3 regions of the Xanthobacter sp. 91 genome follow, and region 3 is predicted to be linked to each of the others. Evidence: riboswitches for the same ligand, from Rfam matches in the RefSeq annotation. Region 3 holds a riboswitch; each other region holds the start of a gene.

Region 1 (10,312 bases), 4.5 Mb from region 3:
GCCCGAGCGCGAGCGCCGGGAAGAAGGTGAGGCCGCCGACGATGAGGATGACGCCCACCAGCAGGCCGACGAACAGCCCGCCATGGGTGGGGAAGGTGCCCGCCGAGGCCGGCACGGTCTTCTTCGCCGCCAGCGATCCCGCCAGCGCCATGGCCGGCACGATCATCATGAAGCGGCCGATGAACATGGAGACGGCCAGCGTCACGTTGTAGAAGGGCGTGTTGGCGGAAAGCCCCGCGAAGGCCGAGCCGTTGTTCGCCGTCGCCGAGGTGAAGGCGTAGAGGATCTCGGAGAAGCCGTGCGGGCCGGGATTGCTGATGGCCGCCACCGTTCCCGGCAGCACCGTCGCGACCGCGGTCCAGCCGAGCATCATCAGGGGCAGGACGAGGATGGCGAGCATGGCCATCTTCACTTCCTTGGCCTCGATCTTCTTGCCGGCATATTCGGGCGTGCGGCCCACCATGAGGCCGGCCACGAACATGGCCACCACCACGAACAGCAGCATGCCGTACATGCCCGCGCCCACGCCGCCGACGATGATCTCGCCCAGCTCCATGTTGATGAGCGGGATCATGCCGCCGAGCGCCGTGAAGCTGTCATGCATGGCATTCACCGCGCCGCAGGAGGCGGCGGTGGTGATGACGGCGAACAGGGCGGACGCGACGATGCCGAAGCGCACCTCCTTGCCTTCCATGTTGCCGCCGGTGAGGCCCAGCGCATTCAGCCCCGGCGTGCCTGACGCTTCCGCCCAGTAGGTGACGGCGACGCCCGCCACGAAGATGACGCCCATGGCGGCGAGGATCGCCCAGCCCTTGCGCTCATCCCCCACCATGCGGCCGAACACGTTGGTGAGGCCGGCACCCAGCGCGAAGATGGAAATCATCTGCACGAAGTTGGAGAGGGCCGTGGGGTTCTCGAACGGGTGGGCGGCATTGGCGTTGAAGAAGCCGCCGCCATTGGTGCCGAGCATCTTGATGGCCACCTGCGAGGCCACGGGGCCGACCGCGATGGTCTGCTTCGCGCCTTCCAGCGTGGTCGCGTCCACATAGGGGCCGAACGTCTGCGGGATGCCCTGCCACACCAGGAACAGGGTGTAGGGGATGCAGAGCGGCAGCAGCACGTAGAGGGTGCAGCGGGTGACATCCACCCAGAAATTGCCCACCGTCTGCGCCGAGGCGCGGGAGAAACCGCGGATCAGCGCCACCGCCAGCGCGATGCCGGTGGCGGCGGAAAGGAAGTTCTGGTGGGTCAGCCCCAGCATCTGGGCGAGATAGCTCAGCGTGCTCTCGCCGCCGTAGTTCTGCCAGTTGGTGTTGGTGAGGAAGCTGATGGCGGTGTTCAGCGACAGGTCCGGCGGCACCGCAGCCATCTCCTGCGGGTTCAGCGGCAGCAGGTCCTGCAGGCGCAGGATGGCATAGAGGATCAGGAAGCCGCCGACATGGAACACCAGCATGGCGAGGGTGTAGCCGAGCCACGTCTGCTCGCGCTTCGGGTCCACGCCGGCGAGGCCGTAGAGGGCGCCTTCCACCGGGCGCAGGACGGGGGAGAGGAAGGTGCGCTCGCCCGCGAACACGCGGGTCATGTAGCCGCCGAGCAGCGGCGTCAGCGCAAGGATGATCGCGCAGAACAGGGCGATCTGGATCCAGCCGTTGGGAGTCATCGGGGCCTCCTCAGAACCGCTCGGGCTTCAGCAGCGCGAGGGTGAGGTAGAAGAGGAGGCCCACGGTGATGAGGCCTCCCAGTGCGAAATCGAGGGTCATTGGAGTATCCTTCGATACGGCCGCGCACGCGGCCTGTATTCGGCCGCCTCTAGAGCCGCTCGCAGGCGTAGCCGTAGCCGATGGCCAGGGCGAAAAGCCCGGCCGCCAGGGCGAGCATCAGAATGTCGAGCATGGGACGTTGGTCTCGCAGAAGTGTCGGGCCGCGAAGACGCGGGAAGACCTGCGTCGCGGTCGGCCGCAGCGCCGGGAACCTTTTGCCCGGCCGCTGCTCAGCGATGGGAAGGTGTCACCTTGCGCATAAAGATTCGAGACGGGCCGCAATGGGCCGAAATAAAAATCGCATAAAGAAAAGCGCGGCTCGGAGGCCTCCGCAAAAGCAAAAAGGGCGCCCGTGGGGGCGCCCTTCGCATGGGTTCAGGCGGCTGCCCCTAGTGGGCGTGGCCGAGATAGGCGGCGCGCACGGCGGCGTCGTTGCGCAGGGCTTCGGCCGGGCCTTTCGCGGCGACGCGGCCGTTTTCCAGCACATAGCCGAAGTCGGCCACCTCCAGCGCGGCGGCGGCGAACTGCTCCACCAGCAGCATGGTGATCTTCTGTTCCTTGAGCCGCGCGATGGTGGCGAACACCTCCGCCACGAGGCGCGGGGCAAGGCCCATGGAGGGTTCGTCCAAGAGCAGCACGCGCGGGTTCAGCATCAGCGCGCGGGCCATGGCCAGCATCTGCTGCTCGCCGCCGGAGAGGGTGCCGGCGAGCTGCGCGCGGCGCTCGGCGAGGCGCGGGAAGAGGGTGAACATGCGGTCGAGGTCGCCCTCCACGTCGCCGCGCTCCCGCGCCCCGGTGAGGCGGGGGAAGGCGCCGAGCAGCAGGTTGTCCTTCACGCTCTGGGTGGGGAACACGCGCCGCCCCTCGGGTGAGTGGGCGAGGCCCTTCTTGGTGATCTTGAAGGAGGGCTGGCCGGTCAAATCCTCCCCGCCCAGGCGCACCGTGCCCGATTCCGGCACGATCATGCCGGAGATGGCGCGCAGCGTCGTGGTCTTGCCGGCGCCGTTGGAGCCGATGAGGGTGACGAGCCGGCCCTCCTCCACATGGAGGGAGAGGCCGTGCAGCACCTTCACCTTGCCGTAGCCGGCGACGAGATCGTTCACTTCGAGCATGGCGATCTCCTCATTCCGCCGCAGCGGCGACGCCGCCGAGATAGGCCTCGATGACGCGCTCGTTGGCCTGCACCTCGGCCGGCTTGCCCTCGGCGATCTTCTGGCCGAAATCCAGCACCGTCACCGTGTCGCACAGGCCCATGACCACATCCATGTGGTGCTCGATGAGCACGATGGTGAGCCCCGCGTGGCGCACCTTCCGGATGATCTCCACCAGGTGCTTGATATCAGGCGCGGTGAGGCCGGCGGCGGGCTCGTCGAGCAGCAGCAGCGCGGGGTCGAGCGCCAGCGCGCGGGCGATCTCAAGGAGGCGCTGCTTGCCGTAGGGCAGGTTGCGCGCCTCCTCGTTGGCGAGGTCCGCGAGGCCGACGAAGTGGAGCAGGCTCATGGCCCGCTCGCGCGCCGCCTTCTCCTCCCGCCTGATGCGCGGCAGGCCCAGCGCCACCTCGGCGAAGGTCGCCTGATAGGTGTGGTGGAGGCCCACCAGCACGTTCTCGATGAGCGTCAGCTCGGCGAAGAGCTGCACGTTCTGGAAGGTGCGGGCGATGCCCTCGCTGGCGATGTCGGCGGAGGTCTTGCCGGTCACCGCCTGCCCCTTGAACCGGACGGCGCCGGCGGTGGGCACATAGATGCCGGTGAGCACGTTCATCATGGTGCTCTTGCCGGAGCCGTTCGGCCCGATGAGGCCGTGGATGGTGCCGGGCTTCACCTCGATGGACACCTGATCCAGCGCCCTGAGGCCGCCGAACTGCATCACCACATTGTCCACGTGGAGCAGCACGCCCTCATGGCCCTCGTGCGAGGCGGTGACGGCCTTGCCGTGGGTATCGGCATGGATCACCGCGTGGGTCTGCACGAGACTCGGCCAGAGCTGGGCGGCGGCGCGCTTCAGGAAGCCGACGATGCCATCCGGCAGGTAATAGACCACGAACAGGATCATCACGCCGAAGACGGCAAGCTTGTAGTCCGTGATCTTCTGCAGCAGCAGCGAGAAGACGAAGAAGGCGAGGCACAGCACCACGGGGATGGCGTTGCGCACCCGGTTCTCCGGGTCCTTCACGAAGGCCCGCGCGCCGGCGATGACGGCAATCAGCGCGATGGTGCCGGCGATGTAGCGGAACAGTTCGATGTCGGAGAGCAGGTTCGGCAGGAACACGATGATGACCGCGCCGAGGATGGGCCCCAGCCGCGACTTGCGCCCGCCCACCGTGACCGCCAGCAGGAACTGCACCGACAGCTCGAAGCCGAAATTGTTCGGCGCGATATATTGCTCGGAATAGGCGAACAGCGCGCCCGCGAGGCCCGCGAGGCCGGCGGAGACCACGAAGGCCAGCACCTTGTGCTTGTACACCGACACGCCCATGCAGTCGGACGCGATGGGGCTGTCGCGCAGCGCCTCGAACGCCCGGCCGAGGTGGGAGGCGAGGATGCGGTTGATGATGATGAGCGTCAGCACCAGCGCGATGGCGGCGATGTAGTAATATTCCACTTCCTTCATGCGCTTCAGCGACATGTCGAACAGCGGGATGCTGTCGCCCAGCCAGCGCAGGTCGAGGAAGAGGGGCGTGGTCAGCTTGATGCCGAGCGGGCCGTTGGTGAGGTCCGTCATCTCGTTGATGAGGATCTGCACGATGGTGCCGAAGGCCAAAGTCACCATGGCGAGATAGGGGCCGGTGACGCGCAGCGCCGGCAGCGCCAGCACCACGCCGAACACGGAGGCGACGATGATCGCCAGCGGCAGCGCCGGCCAGAAGCCGATGCCGAAATGCATGGCGAGGCAGCCGGCCGTGTAGGCGCCGATGCCGAACAGCGCGGCATGGCCGATGGACACCTCGCCCGTATAGCCGAACACCACATCGAGCCCGAGCAGCAGGATCGAGAAGATGGCGATGGTGACGAGCAGGTGGAGATAATAGGGGCTCGTCACCACGAAGGGCAGAACGACGAGCACCGCGAGGCCGAGGAGCGACCCCGTGGAGGAGAGGAGGCGGCGCGCGAGCATGGGGCTCAGACCTTCTTGATGGTGGCGCGGCCGAACAGGCCCGAGGGCTTCAGCGAGAGCACCAGCAGCAGCAGGACGAGGCCGGGCACGTCCTTGTATCCGGTGGAGATGTAGTAGCCGGTCAGCGTCTCGGTGATGCCGAGGATGAGGCCGCCGACGATGACACCCATGCCGCTCGACAGGCCGCCGATGATGGCCACCGCGAACGCCTTCAGCCCCAGCACCGCGCCCATGGTGGCGCCGGTGAGGGTGACGGGGGCGATGAGCACGCCGGCGAAGGCGGCGGTCATGGACGACAGGGCGTAGGAGAAGGTGATGACGCGCCGCGTGTCGATGCCCATCAGGCCCGCCGCGTCGCGGTCATTGGCGGTGGCCACCACGGCCTTGCCGAAGATGGACCGCCGGTTGAAGATTTCCACCGCCAGCATTATGGCGAGCGCGCCGATGACGATGGCGATCTCCATGGGCTGGATGCGCACCGGCCCGATGGTGAGCGCCGCCTCGGGCAGCGGGGAGGGGAAGCGCAAAGCGTCGCGGCCCCAGATGTTCTCGGCGAGATTGCGGAAGATGATGCCGAGGGCGATGGTCGCCATGATCCAGCCGGCTTCCGACTTCGCCTTCACCGCCTGCCGCACGCCGAGCCATTCCACCACCGCGCCCTGCGCGAGGCCGAAGGCGAAGACGATGGGCAGCATGAGCAGGTAGGCCCACAGGGTGCCGAGCGCCTGCCCGATGAGGAAATTGATGGTGGTGAGGCCCACCAGCGCCCCGAGCATCAGGGCCTCGCCCTGGCCGAAGTTCAGGGTTTTCGAGGTGGCGAAGGTGAGCTGGTAGCTGAAGGCGATGACGCCGTAGATCATGCCTACGGCGATGCCGCTCACGATGAGCTGCGACAGGACGTTCATGACGGTCTCCGGAAGGGGGCGCGGCCCCCGCGTCGGGGCAGGGTTCCGGGCGAACCGGCCGCCGCGCTCCATGGCGCGGCGATCCGAATGGTGTGGGCGAAGGGGCGGGTCGTTGGGGCCGGTTATGAACCGATACCCCACCCAGTGCCGTCATGCCCCGGCTTGTCCGGGGCATCCACTTCGCCGCTGGGCCGGCGCCCATTCATCAGAGCGGCCTTCCAGACTTTCCGTGGGTCCCCCGGAACCCGGCTGGTGCCGGGTTCCTTTTCCAAGAGCCGGAAGTCGGCAGAAGCCAACTTCCGGACAAGCCGGGGGACGACGGTGCACACAGTGGCTGGGTCAGCGAACCGGAACTCGAGCCCGCTCAGCCTCAGTTCTTGGGCTTCACACGCACCGCCTTGTCGCCGGCGATGTCTTCGGGATGGGCGGCGACGACGCGGCCGTCCTTGACGAGGCCGAACACCGGGATGTTGGCGGTGATGGCCTCGTGGTCGGTGGCGGAGAAGGGCTTGTCGTAGACGGTGACGACGCCCTCGACCTTGGTGTTGAGGTTTTCCAGCGCGTCGCGGACCTTGCGGCCGTCGGTGGAGCCGGCCTGCTTGATGGCGGCGGCGAGCAGCAGCACCGAATCATAGCCCTGCGCGGCCGAGACCGGCGAAGGCATGCGATCGATCTTGTAGGCGGCCTGATAGGCCTCGATGAACGCCTTGCGCTTGGGGGTGTCGGGCAGCTGGATGAAGGTCTGCGGCATCATCGCGCCGTTGCCGTTGGCACCGGCGGTGTCGATGAAGTTGGCCATGGAGAGCGTCCACGAGCCGATCATGGGCACCTTCCAGCCGAGCTTGGCCATGCCGTTGGCGATCTGCGCCAGCTCGGGGCCGATGGCGTAGGTCAGCACCACGTCGGCGCCGGCTTCCTTGGCGCGCAGCAGCTGCGCGGTCATGTCGGTATCGCCGATGTTGAACTTCTCTTCGGCGACCGGCTTCACGCCCATGGTGGCGAGGGCCTTCACCAGATCGGCGCGGCCGAGCTGGCCGTAATTGGTCGAGTCGGCGAGGATGGCCGGCTTCTTGAAGCCCTGCCGCTTCACCGCTTCCTCGGCGATCATGGCGCTCTGGATGGCGTCGTTCGCGGAGGTGCGGAAGATGTAGTTGTTCTTGTTGTCCGGCGGCACGAACTGCTTGGAGATCAGGGTGCCGGTGGCCACGTTGTTGATCACCGGGATCTCGGCTTCCTGGTAGAAGCGCTGGGAGGCGAGGGCGACGCCGGTGTTGATGTAGCCGAGGGTGGCGACGACGCCTTCCTTGTTGATCAGCTCCTGGGCGATCTGCACGCCCACCTCGTTCTTGGCCTCGTCATCGCGCTCGATGAGCTGCAACGGACGGCCGAGCACGCCGCCGGCCTTGTTGACCTCTTCCACCGCGAGCTTCACGCCGTCGCGCATGCTGACGCCCATGGAGGACGAGCCGCCGGTGAAGGGGCCGGTCAGGCCGATTTTGATGGGGTCGGCGGCGTAAGCTGCACCGGAAAAGGCAAGCCCGAAAACGGCAACGCCTGCGGCCAAAGCCGCGACCATGCTCCTCAGTCGCATCTTCTACTCCCTGTGTTCCCGATTATTCGGTTATTATACTTTTGTAGTACCCGCCCGCTCGGTGGCGGGGCGGCTCTCAATCGTTTAAGCGAATTGAGCGGGGCGCGCCACCATAACCTAGCGGAATGTCGGGTGCGGCCTTTGCTGCTGCCGTTTTTGCAGGCAGCCGCACGCTCGCGATGCGGGTCGCCGGTGATTTCGGACCACGCATTGTTGAAGCAATGAGCAAGATGTGATCGGGCGATACGCCTCCCGGCGCGGTCTTTCCGCAGTTGCGTTCAGGTTTTTGCATCTGCGAAGGTGCCGTTGACGCAGGGGGCGGCCGCCGCCTATGGTCGCGGTGACGGTTCCCGCAAGGGATCAAAAGGGAACGCGGTGCTCCGGTCTCACCGGAAATGCCGTGGCTGCCCCCGCAACTGTAAGCGGCGAGTCCTCTGCCATCAGCCACTGGGTCGCGAGACCTGGGAAGGCGGCAGTCTAGGCGATGACCCGCGAGCCAGGAGACCTGCCGTCAGCCGTGGTCACGCGCGAGCACGTCGGGCGGGGTTCTCCTGATGGCGGTTTTTCCGGGCCCGATATGGCCGGGAATGCCTCGTTCGCGGTGACGGACCACCCGTGCCGTCGAGTGCCTTCATGTCTTCCGCCGTCCCGTCCCGATCCCGCCGCGCACTGCCGGCCGCGGCCCTGCTCACGCTCGCCTGTGTTCCGCTTGCCTGTGTTGCGCCCGCCCTCGCCCAGACGGCGGACGACCAGAATGCGGGCGACCTGCCCACCATCGTGGTGAGCGCCACCGGCATTCCCACGCCCGAGACCGAGGTGGCGAGTTCCGTCAGCATCGTCACCGAGCAGGACATCGCCCGCAACCAGCAGCGCACCCTGCCGGACGTGCTGCAATCGCTGCCCGGCCTCAACGTGGTGCAGACGGGCGGGCCGGGCGGCACCACATCGGTGTTCATCCGCGGCACCAATTCCAACCATGTGAAGGTGCTGATCGACGGCATCGACGCCGGCAATCCCGCCGCCACCAACGGCGCGTTCGATTTCGGCAAGTTGCTGGCGTCCGATCTCGAGCGGGTGGAGGTGCTGCGCGGCCCGCAGTCCGGCCTCTATGGCTCGGATGCCATCGGCGGCGTCATCTCCATCACCACCAAGAAGGGCGAGGGGCCGCCCAAGGTGTCCGCCTATGCGGAGGGCGGCGCGCTCGGCACCTTCAACCAGTATGCGAGCCTCACCGGCGCCACCGAGAAGCTGGCCTATTCGTTTAACGTCACCCACTTCTCGTCCACCGAGATCCCGGTGACGCCGCAGAACATCGTGCCCCCCTTCTGGCCGCGCAATCCCAACGCCTACGACAACTGGACCTACTCCACCCGGCTCGACTGGCAGGCCACCGAAACCTTCGCGGTGAATTTCGTCGCCCGCTACATCGACACCAGCCTCGCCTTCACGCCGGACGTCTTCCCCCCGCCCACCTATGCCGGCATCCCGGCGGCGCTGCGCTCCACCGCCTATACGGGCATGTTCTTCACCAAGGGGGAGGGCGTGTGGACCGCGCTGGACGGCGCTCTCGTCACCTCCTTCGGCGCCAGCGAGCTGACCACGTCGAACCCCACCGTGGGGCCGAACCCGAGCGTGAACGGCACCTATGACGGCGACCGGCAGGTCTATTACGTGCGCTCCAACTATCTGATGGCGCCGGGCCAAAACCTGCTGGTGGGCGCCGAGCGGCGGAACGAGTCCATCACCTCCTCCACCGCCTACACCAATGTGGACGCCTCCACCGGCGACACGGGCGTCTATGCCGAGTACCAGGGCAACGTCTGGAACCGGCTCTTCTTCGCCGCCAACGTGCGCTACGACGCCGACGACAGCTTCGGCGACCACACCACCTTCCGCCTCGCCCCGGCGCTGCTGTTCGACGAGACCGGCACCAAGCTGAAGGCGAGCTACGGCACCGGCTTCAAGGCGCCCACGCTTTACCAGCTCTACGCGCCCTACTACGGCAATGTGAACCTCCAGCCGGAGGAGAGCGAAGGCTGGGATGCGGGCTTCGAGCAGAAGGCGTTCGGCGAGCGCGTGCTGTTCGGGGTGACATACTTCCACAACAACATCACCAACCTCATCAGCTACGATCCGGTGACGTTCCAGAACGTCAACATCTCCAGCGCCGTGACCCAGGGCGTGGAGGCGTTCGTGGCGGTGAAGGTGACGGACCGCATCGATGCGCGGGTGGACTACACCTACACCGACGTGGTGGGCTATGTGCCGCCGGGCCAGCCCTTCGGTGCCGCCTGCGCGCCCATCAACGCCACCTCCTGCTATCCCCTGCGCCGGCCCAACAACAAGGTCAGCCTGACGCTGGGCTGGCGGCCGACCGACGAACTCGATCTGGCGGCGAGCCTCGTCTATGCCTCTTCCTGGTGGGACATCGTGCGTCTCACGTCGAACTACATCGACCAGCCCGGCTATACCGTGGTGAATCTGGCGGCCAACTACCGGCTGAATACCGTCACCACCGTGTTCGGGCGCATCGACAATCTGTTCAACCAGACCTACGAGAACCCCAACGGCTTCCTCGCCCCCGGCTTCGGCGCCTATGGCGGGGTGAAGCTCACGTGGTGAGGTTTGATTGGTGAGGAATGATCGGTGAGGCTTGATCGGTGAGGTTTTGGTGAAAGGCGCGGCGGCCGGGCTGATGCTCGCGGCCCTTCTGGCCTGCGCTCCGGCGCGGGCGGAGGAGGCCCATGGTCGGCCGCTCGCCCGGCCCCGCGTCGTCTCGCTCAACCTGTGCACGGACGAGCTGGCGCTGCGCCTCGCTGATCCCGGGCAGGTGCTCTCCGTCACCCATCTCGCGCGCGACCCGCTCGCCTCCAACGTGGCGGACATCGCGCGCGACGTGCCGGTCAATCGCGGGCTGGCGGAAGAGGTGGTGCCGCTGAAGC
Region 2 (10,312 bases), 1.1 Mb from region 3:
GGCGTCGCCCAGAAACCGGAGACCACGGCGGACGGCAAGACCATGCTGCCGCTGGAGAATTTCGGCCTGCAGCTGATGTCCATCGGCTTCCTCGTGGAGGAAGACACGCCGATGATCTGGCGCGGGCCCATGGTCATGTCCGCCATCTCGCAGATGCTGAAGGACGTGAAGTGGGGTCCCCTCGACGTGCTGGTGGTGGACATGCCCCCCGGCACGGGCGACGCCCAGCTCACCATGGCGCAGCAGGTGAACCTTGCCGGCGCGGTCATCGTCTCCACCCCGCAGGATCTCGCCTTGATCGATGCGCGGCGCGGCGTCGCCATGTTCGAGCGGGTGAACGTGCCGATCCTCGGCGTTGTGGAGAACATGTCCCACTTCATCTGCCCGCACTGCGGCGGCCGGTCCGACATCTTCGGCCACGGCGGCGCCCATGCGGAGGCGGACAAGCTGGGCGTGCCGTTCCTCGGCGAAATCCCGCTGCACATGCGCATCCGCGAGATGTCGGATGCCGGCCTGCCGATCCTGATCTCCGATCCCGACAGCCCGCAGGCGGCGGCCTACCGGCATGTGGCGACCGGCGTGAAGGCGGCCCTCGACAAGGCCACCGCCCAGACCCGGCAGGCGCCGCGCATCGTCATCGAGTGACGCACCGACGGCATCGGTCGATCTGGTGCCGCGAATTTGAGCCGCCGGGGCATTTTTTCCCCGGCGCGCGGCGATTCATACCTTCCTCCGCGTTGAGCCCGAACGGCGCGTGCTCTAAAAGCGGTACGACGGCCCGCCCATAGAAGCGGCGCTGCGATGTGAAAGAGCCCCAGGGAGTTCTCCATGAAACGCCGTGAGTTCCTCACCGCCGCCAGCGCGGGTGTCGCCGCTTCCGCAGCCGTGGCCATGCCGGCGATCGCCCAGACGGCGCCGGAAGTGAAGTGGCGCTGCACGTCGTCCTTCCCCAAGTCCCTCGACACCATCTACGGCGCCGCCGAGCTGATGGCGAAGCAGGTGGCCGACGCGACCGACGGCAAGTTCCAGATCCAGGTGTTCGCGGCGGGTGAAATCGTCCCCGGCCTGCAGGCGCTTGACGCCACCACGAACAAGACCGTCGAGATGTGCCACTCGGCGTCGTATTACTACGTGGGCAAGGATCCGACCTTCGGCCTCGGCACCGCCGTGCCGTTCGGCCTCAACGCCCGCCAGATCAACGCGTGGTTCCTGTTCGGCAACGGCATGAACCTGCTCAACGAATTCTACAAGAAGTACGGCGTCGTGATGTTCCCCGGTGGCAACACCGGCGGCCAGATGGGCGGCTGGTTCCGCAAGGAAATCAAGACCGTCGAGGACCTCAAGGGCCTCAAGATGCGCATCGCCGGCATCGGCGGCCAGGTGCTCGCCAAGCTCGGCGTGGTGCCGCAGCAGCTCGCCGGCGGCGACATCTATCCCGCGCTGGAGAAGGGCACCATCGACGCGGCCGAGTGGGTCGGCCCGTATGACGACGAGAAGCTCGGCCTCTACAAGGTCGCCCAGTATTACTACTTCCCGGGCTGGTGGGAGGGCTCCGCCGCCCTCAACTTCTTCGTCAACCAGGACAAGCTCGCCGAGCTGCCGAAGAACTACAAGTCCATCCTCACCGCCGCCATGGCGCAGGCCAACGAGAGCATGCTCGCAAGCTACGACGCCAAGAACCCGGTGTCGGTGCAGAGCCTCGTGAAGGCCGGCACCCAGCTGCGCCGCTATCCCAGCGACGTGATGGACGCCGCCTACAAGGCCTCGCAGCAGCTCTATGAGGAAATCGGCGGCAAGAACGAGGACTTCAAGAAGATCTACGAGGACATGAAGACGTTCCGCAACAACGCCTATCTCTGGTGGCAGATCGTCGAGTTCACCTACGACGACTTCATGGTCCGCGCCCGCAGCCGCGGCTGATCGAAGCCGCCGCGCGTCAAGTCAAAGCCCCGGAGCATGGCTCCGGGGCTTTTTCTTTGCTCAGTACGCTCAGCGCGTGCCGCCGGGGGTCGCCTGGGTGCGGCCGCCTTCCTGCGCCGGACCCTTGTGCTGGTCCTGGCCCGGCGTGGTGCCGGACCGCGGCGTCACCGTGCCGGTGGTGTCCATGGCCGGTGCGTTGCCGCTGGACGAGCCGCCGGGCGTCGCCTGCGTGCGGCCGGCCTCCTGCGCCGGTCCCTTGTGGGTATCCTGGCCCGCGGACATGCCGGAATGCGGAGTGGACGGCACGCCGGGGCCGGGCGCGGTCATGCCGCTGCCGCTGGGGCCGGGGGTGGCCTGGGTGCGTCCGCCTTCCTGCGCGGGGCCGCGCTGGGGGTTCTGGCCGGGCGCGGTGCCGGACTGGGCGCTGGCGGCGCCGGTCATGGCGATGAGGGCGGCGGCGGCGACGGGAATGGCATACTTTGCGATGTTCATGCGGGGTCTCCCTCCAATTGACTGCACGGCAGGACAACCGCGGAGACCGCATTTCGGTTCAGTGCCGATTTTCAGCCGGCCAAAGCGAAGTTGCCCCGCCCACATTGCAATCGCCCCAGCCACTGCCTAGTGTCCGCGCGCCTGAGGCCCCCCGTCCCGCGCTGCCGGGGAGGGCGCGCCGGGGTCACGTTGCTGCGAGCTGTTCCGAAATGATCGACGAGAGCCTTCCCGCCCACATGCGCCCAGACCGCTCGTTCCAGGCGCTGCTCCTGACCCTTCAGCGATTCTGGGCGGACCAGGGCTGCGTGGTGCTCCAGCCTTACGACATGGAAGTGGGCGCCGGCACCTTCCACCCGGCGACGACGCTCCGTGCGCTGGGGCCGAAGCACTGGAAGGCGGCCTATGTGCAGCCCTCGCGCCGCCCCAAGGACGGCCGCTATGGTGAGAACCCCAACCGGCTCCAGCACTATTACCAGTTCCAGGTCATCCTGAAGCCCTCGCCGGAGAACCTGCAGGAGCTGTACCTGCAATCGCTGGCGGCCATCGGCGTGGACCTGAAGCTGCACGACGTGCGCTTCGTGGAAGACGACTGGGAGAGCCCGACGCTGGGCGCCTGGGGCCTCGGCTGGGAATGCTGGTGCGACGGCATGGAGGTGTCGCAGTTCACTTACTTCCAGCAGGTCGCGGGCTTCGAGTGTTCGCCGGTCTCGGGTGAGCTCACCTACGGCCTGGAACGCCTCGCCATGTATGTGCAGGGCGTGGAAAACGTCTACGACCTCAATTTCAACGGCCGAGAGGGCGCCGAGAAGACCACCTACGGCGACGTCTTCCTCCAGGCCGAACGGGAATATTCCCGGCACAATTTCGAGGCCGCCGACACGGACATGCTGTTCGAGCAGTTCCGCATGGCCGAGGCCGCCTGCCACAAGTATCTGGCCTTCGGCGACAAGGGCGAAAAGCACGACATGGCCCTGCCGGCCTATGACCAGTGCATCAAGGCCTCCCACGTCTTCAACCTCTTGGACGCGCGCGGCGTGATCTCCGTCACCGAGCGGCAGAGCTACATTCTGCGGGTGCGGGAACTCGCCAAGGCCTGCGGCGCCGCATGGCTGAAGACAGAGGGCGGCGGCGCCGCCGCCTGAGGGCCAGCGGTAAGGGATTGCCCCGACCTCCATTCGGGTGGTAGCTGAAACGGAGCCGCACCCGCCCGCCGTCCGGACCCGCCATGACCGCCACCGATGTCGGCACCCGTGACCTGTCCGGCATCCGGCCGCCGGGCGCGTCCCATCCGGGCGGCGCGTCGCCGCGCCTGCTCGCGGCAGGCGCCATCGGCAATCTCTTGGAGTGGTACGACTTCGCCTCCTACGGCTTCCTCGCGCCCATCTTCGCCCGCACCTTCTTTCCGGCCGAGGATGCGCTGGTGGGGCTCATCTCCGCCTTCGGCCTGTTCGGCGCGGCCTTCCTGATGCGGCCCTTGGGGGCGATCCTGTTCGGCCATGTGGGCGACCGGTTCGGCCCCCGCATCGCGCTCATTGCTTCGGTCTCGGTCATGAGCTGCGCCACGGTGGGTATCGGCCTGTTGCCCACCTATGCGACCGCCGGCGTCCTCGCCCCCTTGCTGCTCCTCATCCTGCGGCTGTTGCAGGGGCTGTCCATCGGTGGGGAATACACCACCTCCTCCATCTATCTCGCCGAGCATGCCGTGCCCCGCCATCGCGGCCTCACCGCCGCCTTCTCCACGGCAGGAGGGCAGACCGGAACGCTCATCGGCTCCGGCGTTTGCGCGCTGCTGAGCGCGCTTCTGTCGGCGGAGGCGATGCAGGCCTTCGGCTGGCGGCTGCCGTTCCTGCTCGGCGCGGTGCTCGGCATCACGGCGCTGGTGCTGCGCCGGCGCCGACCCGGCGATCGCGGGGGCAGCAAGGCCAGGGGCCTGCCGCTGACGCGGGCCTTCCGGGAGGCGGGCGGCTCCATCGTCGCCGCGATGCTGGTGACCGTGTTCGTCGGCGCCGACACCTATCTCCTGTTTGTCTACCTGCCGACCTATATGGAGCAGGAGGCCGGCCTTGCCCCCGCGACCGCCCTTGCCTTCACCACTCTCGCGCTGATCGTGTCGGTGATCTGCTGCCTGCTGTTCGCCGCGCTGTCGGATCGCATCGGCCGGCGCCGGATCGTGGCGGCGGGGCTTTCCGGCTTCGTCCTTCTCTCCTGGCCGCTGTTCCTGCTGCTGCGCGGCGGAAGCCCGGCGGAAGTGCTGGCCGCGCAGCTGGTCTTCTCGGTGATGGCCGCGGCGGTCACGAGCCCGCTGCCGGCGCTGCTGGTGGAGCTGTTCGAGACGCCGGTGCGGTGCAGCGCCATGGGCTTTGCGTGGAATCTCGGCATCGGCGTCTCCGGCGGCTTCGCGCCCATGCTCGCCACCTATTTCGTGACCGGCCTCGGCCTCACCATGGCGCCGGCGGTCCACCTGATGGGGCTGGCGGCCGTCGCTCTGGTGGGCGTCGCGGTCCTCGCCGAACGCCGGGGCCGGGTGCTGGACGCACCTTCCCAATGGCCCTAACGCTTGAGCGGAGCAGGAACGGGATCGATGAGCAGCATTGCGCATAACGAGGCCGAAGACGTCCGCGGCGGGATGGCGCCCGACGGCGCACCCGTCCTCTCGCGCCGGCTGATGGCCGCCGGCATGCTCGGCAACGTGCTGGAATGGTACGATTTCGCCGTCTACGGGTTCCTCGCCAGCATCTTCGCCCGCAACTTCTTCCCCGAGTCGAGCCCGACAGCGGCCATGCTCTCGGTGTTCGGCGTGTTCGCTGCCTCCTTCCTCATGCGGCCTTTGGGCTCGATCCTGTTCGGCCATATCGGCGACCGGCTGGGCCGGCGCGCGGCGCTCATGTCCTCCGCGGCGCTCATGAGCATCTCCACCTTCTGCGTCGGCCTCCTGCCCACCTATGAGACGGCGGGCGTGCTCTCCGCCGTGCTGCTGCTGGTGCTGCGCCTCGCGCAGGGGCTTTCCGTGGGCGGGGAATACATGACCTCCGCCGTCTTCCTGGCGGAGAATGCGCAGCTGCGCTGGCGTGGGGCGGTGACGTCGCTGGTCATCGTCGGCTGCAATGGCGGGATGCTGCTGGGCTCGGCAGTGGGGGCGCTCGTCTCCGGCCTCATGTCAGCGGACGACCTTGCCGCCTGGGGCTGGCGCATTCCCTTCCTGCTCGGCTGCCTGCTCGGCGGCTTTGCCCTCATCCTGCGCCGGACGGTGGCGCGCGACGTGAAACCGGTGCACCGGCCGACCCTGCCGGTGGTGGAGGCCTTCCGCGAGAGTGGCGGCGGCATCCTCAGGGCGACGCTCATCAACATCGTGCTGGGCATCGCCTATTACCTCTCCTTCGTCTATCTCGCGACCTGGCTGCAGCAGCACGACCATTTCACCCCCCATGTGGCGCTGGAGCTGAACGCCGTGAGCATGGCGGTGGTGATGGCGGGGTGCTTCGGCTTCGCCGCGCTGTCCGATCGCATCGGCCGCAAGCCGCTCATCGTCGGCGGCTTCCTGTGCCTTGCCGTGTTCACCTGGCCGCTGTTCCTGCTGCTGGGTTCCGGCTCGGCCGGGCTGGCGCTGCTGGGGCAGCTGGGTTTTGCGGTGATCGTCTCCATCTATGGTGGCCCCATGGCGGTGGCGCTGGTGGAGATGTTTCCCCGCCACACCCGCTGCACGGCGGTGGGGCTGAGCTGGAATCTCGGCCTCGGCCTCGGCGGGGGCACGGCGCCCATGGTGGCGGTCTTGCTGGTGAGCCTCACCGGCGATGCCATGGCCCCGGCCTTCTTCATGATCGCCGGCGGCGTGGTAGCCTTCCTCGCCGCGCTGGGGCTCACGGAGATGCGCGGCCGCTCCCTCGACTGAGCCCGCCCCCTCGACGCGGCGGCCGAAAGGCACTAGAGCACGCGCCAATCAGATTGCATCGCAATCTGATTGGATCACGCGTTCTCTTCCCTGAGTTTAGAGCGCGATCCGGGCGGATTGTTTCAATCCGCCCGGATCGCGCTCTGGCACAGGCCGCGAAATTCACCCGCCGCGCGCAAGCGCCAGCCTCCCCGCATGGGGAGGACGAGCCCGAACCGATGCCCGATCTTCTGCTCGAACTCTTCTCCGAGGAAATCCCCGCCCGCATGCAGGCCCAGGCGGCCGACGCGCTGAAGAAGCTCGTCACCGACGCACTGGTGGAGCGCGGCCTGCTCTATGAGGGCGCGAAAGCCTTCGTGACGCCGCGCCGCCTCGCCCTTGCCGTGCATGGCCTGCCGGGCCGGCAGGCCGACCAGCGGGAGGAGAAGAAGGGGCCGCGCGTGGGCGCCCCCGAGCAGGCGGTGGCCGGCTTCCTTAAAAGCGCGGGCCTCGCCTCCCTCGATCAGGCGACCATCCAGTCTGACCCCAAGAAGGGCGATTTCTACGTGGCCGTGGTGGAAAAGCCCGGCCGCGCCACCACCGAGGTGGTGGCCGAGATCGTGCCGGACATCATCCGCAAGTTCCCCTGGCCGAAGTCCATGCGCTGGGGGTCCGGCACGCTGCGCTGGGTGCGCCCGCTCCATTCCATCGTCGCCACCTTCGGCGCCGAGGGGGACGAGCCGGAGGTGGTGCATTTCTCCGTGGACGGCATCGAGGCCTCCAACGTCACCCGCGGCCACCGCTTCATGGCGCCCGAGCCCTTCACCGTGAAGCGGCTGGACGACTGGATGGCGAAGCTGGAGGCCGCCAAGGTGGTGGCCGACCGCGACCGCCGCAAGGAAATCATCCTCAACGACGCCAAGGACCTCGCGCTCGCCGCCGGCCTGGAGCTGGTGGAGGACGAGGGGCTGCTCGACGAGGTATGCGGGCTGGTGGAATGGCCCGTGGTGCTGATGGGATCGTTCGAGGAACGCTTCCTCGACATCCCGGACGAGGTGATCCGCGCCACCATCCGCGCCAACCAGAAGTGCTTCGTGCTGAAGGACCCCAAGACCGGGCGCCTCGCCAACCGCTTCATCCTCATCTCGAACCTCGTTGCCTCGGACGGCGGCGCGGCCATCGTCGCCGGCAACGAGCGGGTCATCCGCGCCCGCCTGTCGGACGCGAAATTCTTCTGGGATACGGACCGGCTGAACGGCCTCGCCAGCCGCATGCCCAAGTTCCAGTCCATCACCTTCCACGAGAAGCTGGGCTCGCAGGCCGAGCGCATCGAGCGCATAGTGCGCCTCGCCAAGGAGCTGGCCCCCAAGGTGGGCGCGTCGGTGGCGCTGGCCGAGGAGGCCGCTTTGGTGGCCAAGGCGGACCTGCTGACCGAGGTGGTGGGCGAGTTCCCCGAGCTGCAGGGCCTCATGGGCCGCTACTACGCGCAGGGCGAGAACCTGCCCCCGGAAGTCGCCGCCGCCTGCGAGGACCACTACAAGCCGCAGGGCCCGAACGACCGCGTGCCCACCGCGCCGGTTTCGGTGGCCGTGGCGCTGGCGGACAAGATCGACACGCTGGTGGGTTTCTGGGCGATCGATGAGAAGCCGACCGGGAGCAAGGACCCTTATGCGCTGCGCCGGGCGGCGCTGGGGGTGATCCGGATTGTGCTGGAGAATGAGGTTCGGCTGGGGCTGCGATCGTATTCGGCCCTCGGCCTAGACGGCATTTTCAGTAGCTTCCAATCGCTTGAGATAGAGCGGACCTTGTCTCTTTCTGAAGAGGTTGCTGGAAGGACAGGACGCCCTGACCTGGCAGACGAAGTTGAAACCCGTCTGACGGGAAGAGTGGTACCCGATGATCCAGATGAGCCCGATGCGCCAAAGTTCCTGGAACATCCGCGGTATCGTAATCGCATCCAATCGATTGCGTCCGACCTCCTCGCCTTCTTCGCCGACCGCCTGAAAGTCTACCTCCGCGACCGCGGCGTCCGTCACGATCTCGTTGATGCCGTCTTCGCCCTGGAAGGGCAGGACGACCTCCTCCTCGTCGTCCGCCGCGTGGAGGCCCTCGCCGCCTTCCTCGCCACCGAGGACGGCAGGAACCTCCTTGCCGGCTATCGCCGCGCGGTGAACATCCTGCGCATCGAGGAGAAGAAGGACGGCCGCGCCTTCGCCGGCCCCACCTCCGCCGCGCTGCTGAAGGAGCCGGCCGAGGAGCACCTCGCCGCCGCCATCGAGGACGTGAAGGCCCGCGTCTCCAGGGCCGTCGCGGCCGAGGATTTCGAGGCCGCCATGACCGCGCTGTCGGACCTGCGCCAGCCGGTGGATGCCTTCTTCGACGCCGTGACGGTGAACGACGCCGATCCCGCGCTGCGCGAGAACCGCCTGAAGCTCCTCGACGAAATCCGCGCCGCCACCCGCGGCATCGCCGATTTCGACCGCATCGAGGGGTAGGGCGCCCCGGCCGACTGCAACGCAGCGCAGCGGAGTGGAAGGAGAGCCGGGGGCCAGCGCAAGGAGCCTCCGCGCAGCGGGCAAAGCCCGAGACCGCCGGATATTGAAGCGCCTGCGGCGGTGCCTTGCGCTGGGCCCCGGCTCGGCGTTCCGGCTTCGCCGTCGCTGGTCCGGGGTTCTACGCCCTCATTTGACAATCCCGCCCGCCACTGCCTTTAGTGGCGGCGTCGAAGGTCCCGTGGTCCCACACGGGCGTAAAAGGGAATGCGGTGCGGGGAGACCCCCCAATGCCGCGGCTGCCCCCGCAACTGTCGGCGGTGAGCCCCTGCCAGACGCCACTGGAGCAATCCGGGAAGGCGGCGGGGGCGGTGAACCGCGAGCCAGGAGACCTGCCTTCGACGAGGTCCGCGCCGGGCGGGGTGCTCCGGTATTGCGTCCCTTCGAGCCCGTGCGCGCGGGCGCTCGCACCCGTGGACGTTTCGGTGGAGCGCGGCGCGATTCCCGACAGCACAGCACCCGAGCCGGGCGGCGACAGCGCGGAAGCCGGCTGCGCGCCCCAAGCTGCGCCAGAAGCCGCGCGCGAAACCGCCCCCGCCGTCACCCTCCTCATCTGCACCACCTGCCGCGCCCCCGGCAATGACGCCCCACCCGACGCCCAGCGTGACGGCGCCCGCCTCCTCGCCTCCGCCTGCGCCGCATCCCTCCCCGAAGGCGTCGCGGTGGAAGGCGTCGCGGTCGAAGGCGTTTCCTGTCTCGCCAATTGCAAGCGCGCGCTCTCCGCCGCCATGGTTCGCCGCGATGGCTGGACCTATGTGTTCGGCGACCTCTCCCCCGACAGCGCCGCTGACCTTCTCACCGGCGCCGCGCTTCTCGCAGGCTCGCCAGACGGCCTGATGCCCTGGCGCGGCCGGCCGGATGCTCTCAAGCGCGGCATGGTCGCGCGCATTCCCCCGCTTTTCCCCAAGGAGACCCGATGACCTCCCTCGCCCGCGTGCCCTGCACCATCGTCACCGGCTTCCTCGGTGCCGGAAAGACGACGCTGATCCGCCATGTGCTGGAGAATGCCGGCGGCAAGCGCCTCGCGGTGATCGTCAACGAGTTTGGCGACGTGGGCATCGACGGCGAGATCCTGAAGGGCTGCGGCATCGAGAGCTGCGACGAGGGCTCCATCGTGGAACTGGCCAACGGCTGCCTGTGCTGCACCGTGGCGGATGATTTCGTGCCGGCGCTGGACCAGATCCTCGCCCGCGCGCCGAAGGTGGATCATATCCTCATCGAGACCTCCGGCCTCGCGCTGCCGAAGCCGCTGGTGCAGGCCTTCCAGTGGCCGGCCATCAAGGGCCGGGTGACGGTGGACGGCGTGATCGCGGTGGTGGACGGCCCGGCGCTGGCGGAAGGCCGCGTCGCCCCTGATCTCGCCGCGCTGGACGCGCAGCGGGCCGGGGACGAAAGCCTCGACCATGACGATCCCGTGGAAGAAGTGTTCGAGGACCAGATCGCCTGTGCCGATCTCGTCATCCTCTCCAAGTCCGATCTG
Region 3 (10,312 bases):
GTGCGGTATCATATGCCGCAACACGGCCGTAAAAGGCCTCGCCGATCTTCTTCATCTTCTTCGGAACGGTGAGGTCGCCGACGCCCAGCTCACGCATGGTGCTGTCCATGTCGGCGGCGAAGGCGTCGAAAATCTCCTGCGACATAGCGCGCGCGGTATCGTCGCCGTCCTTCAGGCGGTGGCAGACCAGCACGGTGTGGAGCACCACCATCTCGAAGCGTCCCTCCAGCGTATCGGGAACGCCGAAGTCGGTGTAGAACTCCGCCCGCCGCGACTGTGCCACGATCACGCCATACAGGCGCTCGATGGTCTCGCGGGACTTGGCACGCTTTGACGAGCGGAACAGGTTGAGCATTTCGGCTTCCGGGCCAAGGTCCGGCGAGGAGTTGAACGGGCAAGCGGCGTAACGCGCCCTCGCCCGCATGGCAAGGGGCGGTAGCCGAGGCGGCGCGCCGGGGCGCCGTTCACTGGACAAAAATGGGGATGCGTGTGGCGTCACGAGACAAGAGGCATGAACGCACGGGGAACGCGCCGACCACCAGGAACCGGAGGCTCGGCCTTGCGGGGACCGCCGGCCTCTTGCTCGCCGGGATGGCGCTCGCGGGCTGCGACCAGGTGATCGTGAACGGCACGGGCGGCCAGCTCTCCGGCGTGGTTCGCACCTATCAGCGCGGCTACGTGCTGGCCGATGGCGCGCTGGATCAGATCCCGGTCGGATCGAGCCAGGAACAGGTGCTGCTGGTGCTCGGCACGCCGTCCACCGTCGCGACGCTGAACGGCGACGCCTTCTTCTACATCTCCCAGACCCAGCAGCGCGTCGCCTTCCTGAAGCCGGAGATCACCGAGCAGAAGGTGCTCGCGGTCTATTTCGACAAGAACAAGCGCGTGACGCGCATCGCCCAGTACGGACTGAAGGACGGCAAGGTGTTCGACTTCGTGTCGCAGACCACGCCCACCAGCGGCGAGGAACTGAGCCTCATCCGCCAGATGATCGGCCTCATCACCTTCTGATCGGGGATTTGGGCAGGCCCGCCGTGCGCATCGCGTGCGCCGGGCCGTGACCTACGCGGGTCTTGACCTGCGCGGTACTTGACCTGCGCCGCAAATGGCGCTCCCAAGGGCGGCGGGGCCCCCGCCCCTTCGCAACGCCCGGAGCGACGAGCCCCAACCGATGGCCAGAACACTCGGACAGGACCTCGCTGCCGCGCTGCGCTTCTATTCCCGCCTGCCGCTGCCGGCCCGGGATGACACCGCCTTCGCGCCGCCCGACATCGACCGCATCGCCTATGCGATCCCCATCGCCGGTGCAGTGCTCGGCCTGATCGGGGCGCTGGTCCTTATCCTCGCCATGGCCGTGAAGCTGCCGGCGTTCCTCGCCGCGGTGCTGGCGGTGACGGCGCTGGCGCTGGCCACCGGATGCTTCCACGAGGACGGGCTGGCCGACACCGCGGATGGGCTGGGCGGCGGCCGCGACCGTGCGCACAAGCTCGCCATCATGCGCGACAGCCGCATCGGCACCTATGGCGGGACAGCGCTCCTGTTGGGGCTGCTGCTGCGGATCGGCGCGCTGGAGGCGCTCGCCATGTCGGTCGGCCCGCTGCGCGCCGGGCTTGCCCTCATCGCCGGCGAAGCGGCCTCCCGTGCCGCCGGGGTACTGCTCATTGCCGCTTTGCCCCCGGCCCGCACCGATGGCGCCGGCGCGTCCGTCGGCCGGCCCTCGGAAGCGGCGGCGCTGTCCTGTGCGCTGGTCGCCGCGCTCCTCGTCTGCGTGCTGATGGTGGCGGCGTTCGGCATCGGCGCGGCCTTTGCCGGCCTGATCGGGCCGGTGCTGGCGCTGCTGGTGATGATGCGCCTGTCGAGCCGCCTTATCGGCGGGCAGACCGGCGACGTGGCGGGCGCCACCCAGCAGGTGGCGGTGATTGTGTTCCTCCTCGGCGTGCTTATCTTCGGCGGACGGTAGGCGAGCGGCGATTCCCGCCCCGCCTCAGCCGGAAGGAGCCGAGGGCCCGCCCGCGCAACCATGACCGAGCCGTCAGAAACCCGGACCGTTTCCCGCACCGGCACCATCGTCACGCCCTGCATCAAGGTGTGTGCGGTGGAGCCCTTGAGCGGGCTGTGCATCGGCTGCGGGCGGACGCTGCGCGAGATCGGCGGCTGGGCCTCCTTCTCCCCGGATGCGCGCGACCGGATCATGGCCGTCCTCCCCGACCGTCTGGCGCGTCTCCGGCAGACGGCGCCGGACGCCTTCATGGAATAGGCCGCCATGCGCAGCGACCGTCTCCTCTGGCTCCTCCTGATCGGCCTGTTCGCCGGCGGCGTCATCCTCGCGGTGAACCACGAGCAGGGCGAAGTGGCGGGCATCGACATCAACAAGTTCGGTGCGCTGGTGGGGCAGCTTTCCATCGCCGTGTTCGTGGGCGCGGCGGCGTGGTCCATCATTCGCGGCCGGATCGCCGAATCGCTCATGGCCGCCGCCTTCTGGCTCGTGCTCGCGGTGCTGCTGGCCCTCGGCTACACCTATCGTGACCCCCTCGCCCAGGTCGGCCGCAAGGTGCTGGCCGAAGTGGCGCCGGGCTATGCGGTCAATCTCGCGCAGACCGGCACGAGCATCGTGGAGGTAACGCGCGGCGCGGGCGGCGACTTCGCCGTGCGTGCCGGCATCAACGGCTCCGGGGTGAGCATGCTGGTCGACACCGGAGCCTCCTCCGTCGTGCTGACCCACGAGGCGGCGCAGGCGGTGGGCCTGCCGGTGGATTTCCTGAAGTACGACGTACCCGTCGACACCGCCGCCGGCCGGACGCGCGCCGCCGCCGTGGTGCTGGACACCATGACCATCGGCAGCATCGTCGAACGGCACGTGCCCGCCCTCGTCTCTCCCGCCGGCGCACTGCGCACCAGCCTCCTCGGCATGAGCTTCCTGTCGCGGCTGGACGCCTTCGAGTTCCGCGGCGACAAGCTCGTCATGCGTGGCGGAAAATGATTGTATTTCCGCCTCCTGCTCGTCTCGGTTAGGGTCGCGCGTTCCTCATGCCTGAACGGCGAAGCTTGATGCGCGTGCCCACAGCGACCGATCTCCAGAAGGAACGGGCGATCCTGTTCGCCATCCTTCTCGATTTCAGCGTTTTCGTGCCCTACCTCATCACCGTGTCGCGGATCGGTTCGCTGGCCATGCTGGCGGAACTCCTGCGCGGCGGCCTGCTGCTTCTGGTGGAAGGCCTCGCGCTGGTGACGCTGCGCGCCGCCCATCGCGGCCGCATGTATTTCTACGATTTCGGCATCGGCAAGCTCGAGCGCATGTTCGCGGCCGCCATCGGCGTGCTGCTGCTGCTCGCGGCGGTGTTCATCCTCATCAAGGTGATGGACTCGACCGAATCCGAGCCGCTGCCGCCATTCTGGGTGGCCGCCGCCCTGGGGCTTGTCGTCTACAACCTGTTCACGAATCTGGCGCCGCTGGTTCCGCTGTGGCGGGCGACGCGCGCGGGCACCTCTATCATCGTGCTCAGCCAGTTCCGCGCCCGCATCGCCAAGGCAGTCGCCTCGGTGACGGTCGTGGTGTGCGTCGCCCTCGACGTGCTGCTGCCGCATACCGAGGTGGGGCTGGCCGCCGACGATATCGGCGGGCTTATCGGCGCCGCCTTCATGCTGGTCATCGGCGGCGCCATGATCTCGGAAGCCCTGCCGGACCTTCTCGACCGGGCGCTGGCCGAGCCGCTCCAGATGAAGGTCAACGCCGCACTCGCCGCCTACTTCGATCGCTACGAGCAGCTCATCGGCGTTCGGACCCGCAAGTCCGGCAATGTCGCCCATGTGGAGATCACGGTGGGCTTTGCGCCCGGGCGCACCATCGCCGACGTCAGCTCGGTGACGCAGGGCCTGCGCCAGACACTGACCGCCGCCATACCCGACGCCGACGTGGTGGTCATCGCCGCGCCCTACGATCCGGACGCGCGAACGGCCTAGAGCATCTGCATTTTCACGCGAACCGGCATCCACTTCGCTTGAAAGTGCTTCAGAGCATCTCCAGCCCCACCTTGCGGCGCGGCGGGGGAAAGGCCTTGTCGATGGCGGCAAGGTCTTCGGCGTCCAGCACCAGATCGCGCGCGGCGGCATTCATCTCCACATGCTCGACGCGGCTCGCCTTGGGGATGGCGATGACGTCCCCGCTGCGCATCACCCAGGCGAGCGCCACCTGGAACGGGTCCACGCCGTGCTTCTTCGCCACGGCGCCCAGCGCCCCGCCACGCGGCAGGCGGGCCTGCTCGATGGGGCTGTAGGCCATGACCGGGATGCGCGCGGCCCGCAGCTCCGGGAACAGGTCGAATTCCGGCCCGCGGCGGCCCGGGTTGTAGAGCACCTGGTTGGCAGCGCAGGCAGTGCCACCCTTGGTCGCGAGCAGTTCCTCCATGTCGTCCGTGTCGAGGTTGCTCACGCCCCAGAGGCGGATCTTGCCGGCTTTCTGGAGCGCCTCGAAGCCGGCGATGGTCTCGGACAGGGGATGGTTGCCGCGCCAGTGGAGGAGATAAAGGTCGATCACGTCGGTCTTCATCCGCTTCAGGCTGCGCTCGCAGGCGGCGGCGACGCCGGTCCGGCTGGCGTTGTGGGGATAGACCTTGCTGACGAGGAACACCTCGTCCCGACGCCCGGCAATGGCCTCCCCCACCACCTCCTCGGCACCGCCGTCGGCATACATCTCCGCCGTATCGATCAGGGTGAGGCCGAGGTCGATGCCGCGCTGCAAGGCCTTCGCCTCGGCGGAGCGGGCGGTGGAACGCTCGCCCATGTACCAGGTGCCCTGGCCGAGGGCGGGCACCGTCTCGCCATTGGGAAGGGTCACGGTCTTGGTCATGGGCGGTTCCTCGGGCTTCGTTCCGCTGGCTGGTTGCGGGCGACCATAACGGCTGCTTCGGGCAGGTCCAGAGCCGGCCTGCGGCAGGGAGACGCTGCGTAGATTCACGCGCTTGACCCCTTCTGCCGCGTTGCACACAAGCGGAGCATGGGCATCGGGTTGGGATTCAAGGGCTTGCGGGTGGCGGCTGCCGCACTTTTCGTGCTGGCGCAGCTGACGCTCGGGTTCGCCCATCAGCCTGTCGCCCTGCCCTCCTCCGAGGCTCCCGTCGATCTTGCGGCCTATGCGCTGCCGGACGGCACGCTGCCGGACCTCTGCCTCAATGGCGCAGACACCGGAACGGTTCTCAAGGCCCATCCCTGCGACGCCTGCGTGCTGACCTCGGCGCCCGGCCTTGCGGTGGCGCCGCAACCCTCGCTCGCGGCGCCCGATGGCCGGCGCATCGCGCACCTCCCCGCGGGCTGCGAACGTCGGCCGGCCGAGCAAGCCCGCGGCGCCCAGGCGCGTGGCCCTCCTGTGACCTGACCCAAAGCTGAACCGGCGCGGGAGCCTCCCGACGCCTCCGGTCCCTGCCGCCCATGCGGCCCTTCGGGTTTTCGTTCATGTCAGACACGCAATCTCACGCGTCTTCGGAGGCGCTCGCGCGCGCCCGCGCCGCCATGTCGGCGGAATTCGGCACCGTCACCCGCACCGCGTTCGATCCGGCGCGCCGCGCGCCGCGGCGGCTCTATCACACCAACGGCTTCAACCCACCCCGCCCCATCGAGGCGGCGGCGCGGCGTGGCTGGTCCGGGCGTTGCCCGGCCTGCGGCGAAGGTGCCCTGTTCGGGCGCTGGATGCAGGTTTCGGAATCCTGCGCGCACTGCGGCGAGGCGCTGGGCCATGCCCGCGTCACCAACGCCGTGCCGGTCCTCGCAATCCCTCTTGCGCTGCTGGCCGGATCGCTGGTGGGCGGCATCCTTGAACTGCTCAGCGACCTCCCGCTGGCGCTCGAGCTTGCGGCCAGCGAACTGGTGGCGGTGGCGGCCGCCTTCCATGTGCTGCCCCGCGCCAAGGGCCTCGCCGTCGGCCTTGCCTGGGCGAACCATGTGGGCGGCTTCGATCCGCTCCGCCATCTGGTGCCGGACCCGGAAGCCCCAGCCGCCCTGCCCTCTCCCGCCCTGCCCCCACAGGTCGAAGTCCCCTGAAACGCAGAACGCCGGCGGGAGCACCGCCGGCGTTCTGTTATCCGAGGGTTGCGGGCGCGATCAGGCCGCGTCGTAGAGCCGGCGCTCCAGCAGCGGGTTGCCGCCCTTGAAGGCGCCATGCAGCGCCTTCGCGGCCGCGAGCACCGCAAGGTCCACCAGCGGCTCGACGATGATGACGAGCATGTAGGCGCCGCCGAAGGTCGCCACCGAGGCGATGTTCTCGGAGGCGAAGCCCTGGCCATAGACGGCCCAGAACGCCACCCAGCCGACGATGCCGGCCTGATAAGTGGTGGAGAGCGCGAGCGCCTGCCTGTACTTCAGTTCCACATAGGGCGTGCCCGGCGCCACGATGCGGCGCGCGACGGCGGCGACGCCGAACAGCGGCACCAGCAGGGTCGTCACGTTCATCCCGTACTGGGGCAGGTCGAACGGTGCGAAGAACAGGCCCTGGACGAGCAGGCCGAAGGCGAGGCCGAGGGCCGCCGGAGCCGCGCCGAACATCAGGAACAGGGTCGAGCCGAGAATGAGGTGCACTTCCGAGACGCCCACCGGATAGTGCGGCAGTACCTCGAAGAAGCTGAACACGAGAGCGGTGGTGGCGAGGGTGCGGCCGGCCAGCGAGAGGACGCCGCGCTCGCGCGCCGCCTCATAGGCAAGCTTCAGGGCATAGCCGCCGGCGGCGGCCGCCGTGACATAGCTGAGGCCGATCTTGGCCCCGTCCACGAGTCCGGGTTCGATATGCATGCTGGTCTCCGTTGCCGTCTCACCCGACGGCCCGAGGGTTGTCATCATGCGATCGGCCGGTCTCCTGACTCGCGGGTCTACGCTCACCCCCGCCTTCCCGGCCGGCCCTAGGGGCTGTGGCCAGTGGCATACTGGAAGATCGCTCGCCGCTCACAGTCGCGGGGGCGGTTGGGGCTTCGGGCCAACCCCGGCGGATATCCGCGCAGGTTCAGGCCCTACCCCATTCCCGTTTCACTCCGGATGCCGTGGCAACCGGAGCACCGTTCGCACGCGCAGCAGGCACCGAACACCTCCGCGCTGTCAAGCGATCCCGGAGGCGAAACGCGCCGGTACCTTCCGGACCGGCGCGTCGTGCGCGTGTGTTTCCCGCCTCAGTGGCCGGGATGGGCGCTGCCGGAGGCGCCGAGGCCCTCCACCTGGAACTTCACGGGCACGCTGCCGGCCTTCTCGAAGGTCAGCGTGCCGTCCACAGAGGTGCCTTCCTTGAGCGGGGACTTCAGGTCCATGAACATGATGTGGTAGCCGCCCGGCTTCAGCTCGACGCTGCCGCCGGCCGGGATGGTGAGACCGTCCGGGATGGGCCGCATCACCATGACGCCGTCCTTCATGGCCATCTCGTGGATCTCGACCCGGCCGGCGAACGGCACGGTGGCGGAGATCAGGCGATCGGGCGCGGCGCCGGTGTTCTTCACCACCAGATAGCCGGCGGCGACGCTGGCGCCGCCCGGCGTCGCCCGCGACCAGGGATGGTCGATCTGCAGCGAGCCGGCCTTGTAGTCGTGCGCCACGGCAGCGCCCGACAAGGCCACGGTGGCGGCGGCAGCGGCCATCACGGCACGGCGGGTGAGATGGAAAATGGACATGGGTGCTCCTTGGTTGCGCCAATGGGGCTTCTGCCCCATTGGCGGGATGAACCTGCTTGGTTGGATTGGATGACACGCCCGCCACCCGAGCCGGACACGCGATGGCGTGGCCGCGCAGGCGGGGCAGATTCGGCCTTCGAAGGCACCAGGGGTCAGGCGTCGAGGGGAGGCCCCTGCGAGGACCGCGGCTCGCGGCGGTCGCGACCACTTCCCTCTGCGGCGGCAACGGCTGCCCGCTCGGAAATCGCGGGGGTCGCGACAGGACGTCCGGCGTCGGCGGCAACCGGGAGGATCGGCGCCAGAGAATGGAAGGCGCAAAGGGCGCAGCAGACGGAATGGTCTGCCTGCGGCGACTCCGGGGTGTTGTCCGGAACTCCGGTGCTGCGGGCGCACAGGGCACCGCCGCCGGATGCGCTGGCCATGGCCGTGCCGGCGGAGCGCTCGAGCGCGATGCCCGCGACGAACAACTGCAGCACGAAGGCATAGGCAAGCCAGACGCAAAACGCGCCGCGCCCCCACCCTGCCTCACGCCACCTCGCCACCCGCTGCTCCCGGACCTCGATCACCGGCCGGCATGTTAACCGCCCGGCGGAGAAAGTCATCCGGTGCCGCCGCCCTCAGAAGTGGACGGCGAAGCGCGCCATGCCGCGCTGGGACAGGAAATCCTGGCCGACGTTCAGGCCGTACTCCACCTTGATCTCCAGATTGTCGCGGGTGACGGCCTGCAATCCGAGGTCGAGATTGCCCAGAACGTCCGGCAGCGGCGTGGAGGTGACGAAGCTGCCGGCCGACAGCGGCGCCCACAGGAAGCGGGCCGTCGTCTGCCAGGCATCGTTGGAGGCGAAGGACGCGCCGAGCGTCATGTAGGGCCGCAGCACCACCCCGTCTGGCAGGTCCATCCGGCCGCCGAACTCCACCGCCGGCGTGGCGACGAAGGTGGTGAGGCTCGATCCCTGCAACGCCAGCTCCGCGCCCGTGCGGCCGAGTTCGCTGAAGCCCGGCATCTCCACGTGAATGAGGTCGAGGTCCACCCTCGGCCGCACATAGTAGTTGGCGAACGAGAATTCGTAGGACGCCCGCAGCCGACCGGTGACGTTGTAGACATCGGAATTGCTGGTGGCCTGGCCTCCGGCGATGCCGATGGTCCGGGTGTTGTCGTAGGAGACCCAGCCGGCATCCACGGCGGCGGAGAACAGCCAGGGGCCCCACTGCCGCTTCAGGGCGACGCCGATATCGCCGCCGTTGCCGCTCGCCGAGAACCAGCCGCTGGGGCTGGACACCGACGACTGCTGGTAGGCGCCCGACAAGGCGAGGAACCAGTCCGTGGCCAGCTCGTGCTGGACCCCCGCCTGGAAGATCAGGCTGTCGGAGGCATAGCCCTGCATCTGCGAGGTGGTCGTCTGGCCGGTGTGGTCGTAGATGATCCGCGCCCAGGCGCAATTGTCCTCCCGCAGCTGGGTGCTCGATGCCACGAACACGGGGCAGCTCAAGGTGCGGTCGAGGAAGGCCTGACTCTCGCCGATGCGCAGCCCCGCCGGGGCCTGGAGCAGTTGCGGGGAGAGCTGGCCCAGCGCGCCCTGGTAGGCCAGTGCCGAATTGATATCGAAGAGGCCGTTGAACACCTTGGACATGCCGCCGACATCGCCGGTGTCCCACACCCTTTGCAGGCTTCCGCCGACGGACGCCTCGTTGCCCGACAGCCACACGCCCTTGGGCAGGAAGTGGGCGATGGGGCTGATGGTCAGCGAGGTATCGTCGGCATGCACCGCCCAGCTGTAGGCAAGGCCGCTGTCCTTCGCCACCGCCGTGCTGGTCAGCTGATCCGCGACGAAGATGGTGTAGGAGTCCTTCGGCGCGATGCTGGTCGCCCTCGGATCGATGGTGCCGCTGAGGGTGGCCCCGCCGACGACGCGGATCTGGTCGTTGCGCGCAGAGGCGGAATCCACATCCACCTGCAGAACGCCGTCGGAGCCGAGGCCCCCGGCGATGCTGGTGGTGGCGATCACGCCCAGCCCGCCGGGATTGACCGTGCCGTGGTTGATGAAGCCCGGAGCGCCCGGCCCCGCACCGAAAGTGGCGGCGAAGGTGGAGGTGTCCCCCGCGGTCTTGACGACCGTGCCGGAATTGAACGTCGCGCCCGCCTCGTTGACGAGCCCGTTGGTGCCGCCGCCGAGATCGACGCTGCCGTTCAGCGTGCCCCTGTTGATGACGCTGTCGTCGCCGACGCCGGCCGCGATGGCCATGCCGCTGAGCCCGGAGACCACCGCGCCTTGCGCGATGGTGACGGTGTTCTCGGTGCCACCCGACAGGACGATGGCAGCGGTGCCGGTGCCGCCCCGCACCACGCCGCCATCGGCGATGAGGATCTGGATCTGGCCGTTTCCGCTCGCCCCGAGGCTCTGCGCGAAGATGGCCGGCGAATTGTCGCCGGTGGCGATGGCACTGCCGGAGACCAGCACGGTGACAGGCCCACCGGTGCCCGCGCCTCCGGCCGTGCCGAGGCCGACGCCTCCGGCAGTCGCCGCAAGGCCGCCACCGCCGCCGATGGACTGGGCCACGATCACCGGCGCGTTGTCGCCCCGTGTCGTGGCCGTGCCGGTGAGGGAGACGTAGATGGCGCCGCCGTTGCCCGAGCCGCCGCCGCTGCCCTGGATGCCGTCCTGGTTCGAGAA

The links. A riboswitch is a leader RNA that binds a small molecule or an ion and turns the genes downstream of it on or off. The one in region 3 is predicted to bind cobalamin.
Region 1: linked by a shared signal. The riboswitch ahead of A37E_RS0100650 (TonB-dependent receptor) and the one ahead of A37E_RS0121560 (energy-coupling factor ABC transporter permease) in region 3 are both predicted to bind cobalamin.
Region 2: linked by a shared signal. The riboswitch ahead of A37E_RS0116475 (DUF1636 family protein) and the one ahead of A37E_RS0121560 (energy-coupling factor ABC transporter permease) in region 3 are both predicted to bind cobalamin.

What each region holds. Positions count from the first base shown of each region.
Region 1 covers NZ_JNIB01000001.1:98,345-108,656, reverse strand. The annotation lists gene kdpA (potassium-transporting ATPase subunit KdpA) at 1-1,660, opposite strand, end outside; gene A37E_RS26250 (K(+)-transporting ATPase subunit F) at 1,671-1,760, opposite strand; gene A37E_RS0100670 (ABC transporter ATP-binding protein) at 2,150-2,872, opposite strand; gene A37E_RS0100665 (branched-chain amino acid ABC transporter ATP-binding protein/permease) at 2,883-4,874, opposite strand; gene A37E_RS0100660 (branched-chain amino acid ABC transporter permease) at 4,880-5,779, opposite strand; gene A37E_RS0100655 (ABC transporter substrate-binding protein) at 6,150-7,370, opposite strand; cobalamin riboswitch at 7,698-7,898, shown strand; gene A37E_RS0100650 (TonB-dependent receptor) at 8,004-9,992, shown strand; gene A37E_RS0100645 (ABC transporter substrate-binding protein) at 10,024-10,312, shown strand, end outside.
Region 2 covers NZ_JNIB01000001.1:3,499,475-3,509,786, forward strand. The annotation lists gene A37E_RS0116440 (Mrp/NBP35 family ATP-binding protein) at 1-645, shown strand, start outside; gene A37E_RS0116445 (TRAP transporter substrate-binding protein) at 829-1,920, shown strand; gene A37E_RS0116450 (hypothetical protein) at 1,990-2,412, opposite strand; gene A37E_RS0116455 (glycine--tRNA ligase subunit alpha) at 2,625-3,554, shown strand; gene A37E_RS0116460 (MFS transporter) at 3,638-4,966, shown strand; gene A37E_RS0116465 (MFS transporter) at 4,994-6,301, shown strand; gene glyS (glycine--tRNA ligase subunit beta) at 6,520-8,775, shown strand; cobalamin riboswitch at 8,990-9,187, shown strand; gene A37E_RS0116475 (DUF1636 family protein) at 9,246-9,752, shown strand; gene cobW (cobalamin biosynthesis protein CobW) at 9,749-10,312, shown strand, end outside.
Region 3 covers NZ_JNIB01000001.1:4,625,602-4,635,913, reverse strand. The annotation lists gene A37E_RS0121605 (ubiquinol-cytochrome C chaperone family protein) at 1-355, opposite strand, end outside; gene A37E_RS0121600 (outer membrane protein assembly factor BamE) at 580-1,011, shown strand; gene cobS (adenosylcobinamide-GDP ribazoletransferase) at 1,172-1,960, shown strand; gene A37E_RS0121590 (DUF1289 domain-containing protein) at 2,066-2,257, shown strand; gene A37E_RS0121585 (TIGR02281 family clan AA aspartic protease) at 2,264-2,980, shown strand; gene A37E_RS0121580 (cation transporter) at 3,049-3,960, shown strand; gene A37E_RS0121575 (aldo/keto reductase) at 4,010-4,846, opposite strand; gene A37E_RS26160 (hypothetical protein) at 4,994-5,371, shown strand; gene A37E_RS26155 (DUF983 domain-containing protein) at 5,449-6,033, shown strand; gene A37E_RS0121560 (energy-coupling factor ABC transporter permease) at 6,094-6,777, opposite strand; cobalamin riboswitch at 6,814-7,057, opposite strand; gene A37E_RS0121555 (copper chaperone PCu(A)C) at 7,149-7,640, opposite strand; gene A37E_RS0121550 (hypothetical protein) at 7,793-8,242, opposite strand; gene A37E_RS25545 (autotransporter outer membrane beta-barrel domain-containing protein) at 8,258-10,312, opposite strand, start outside.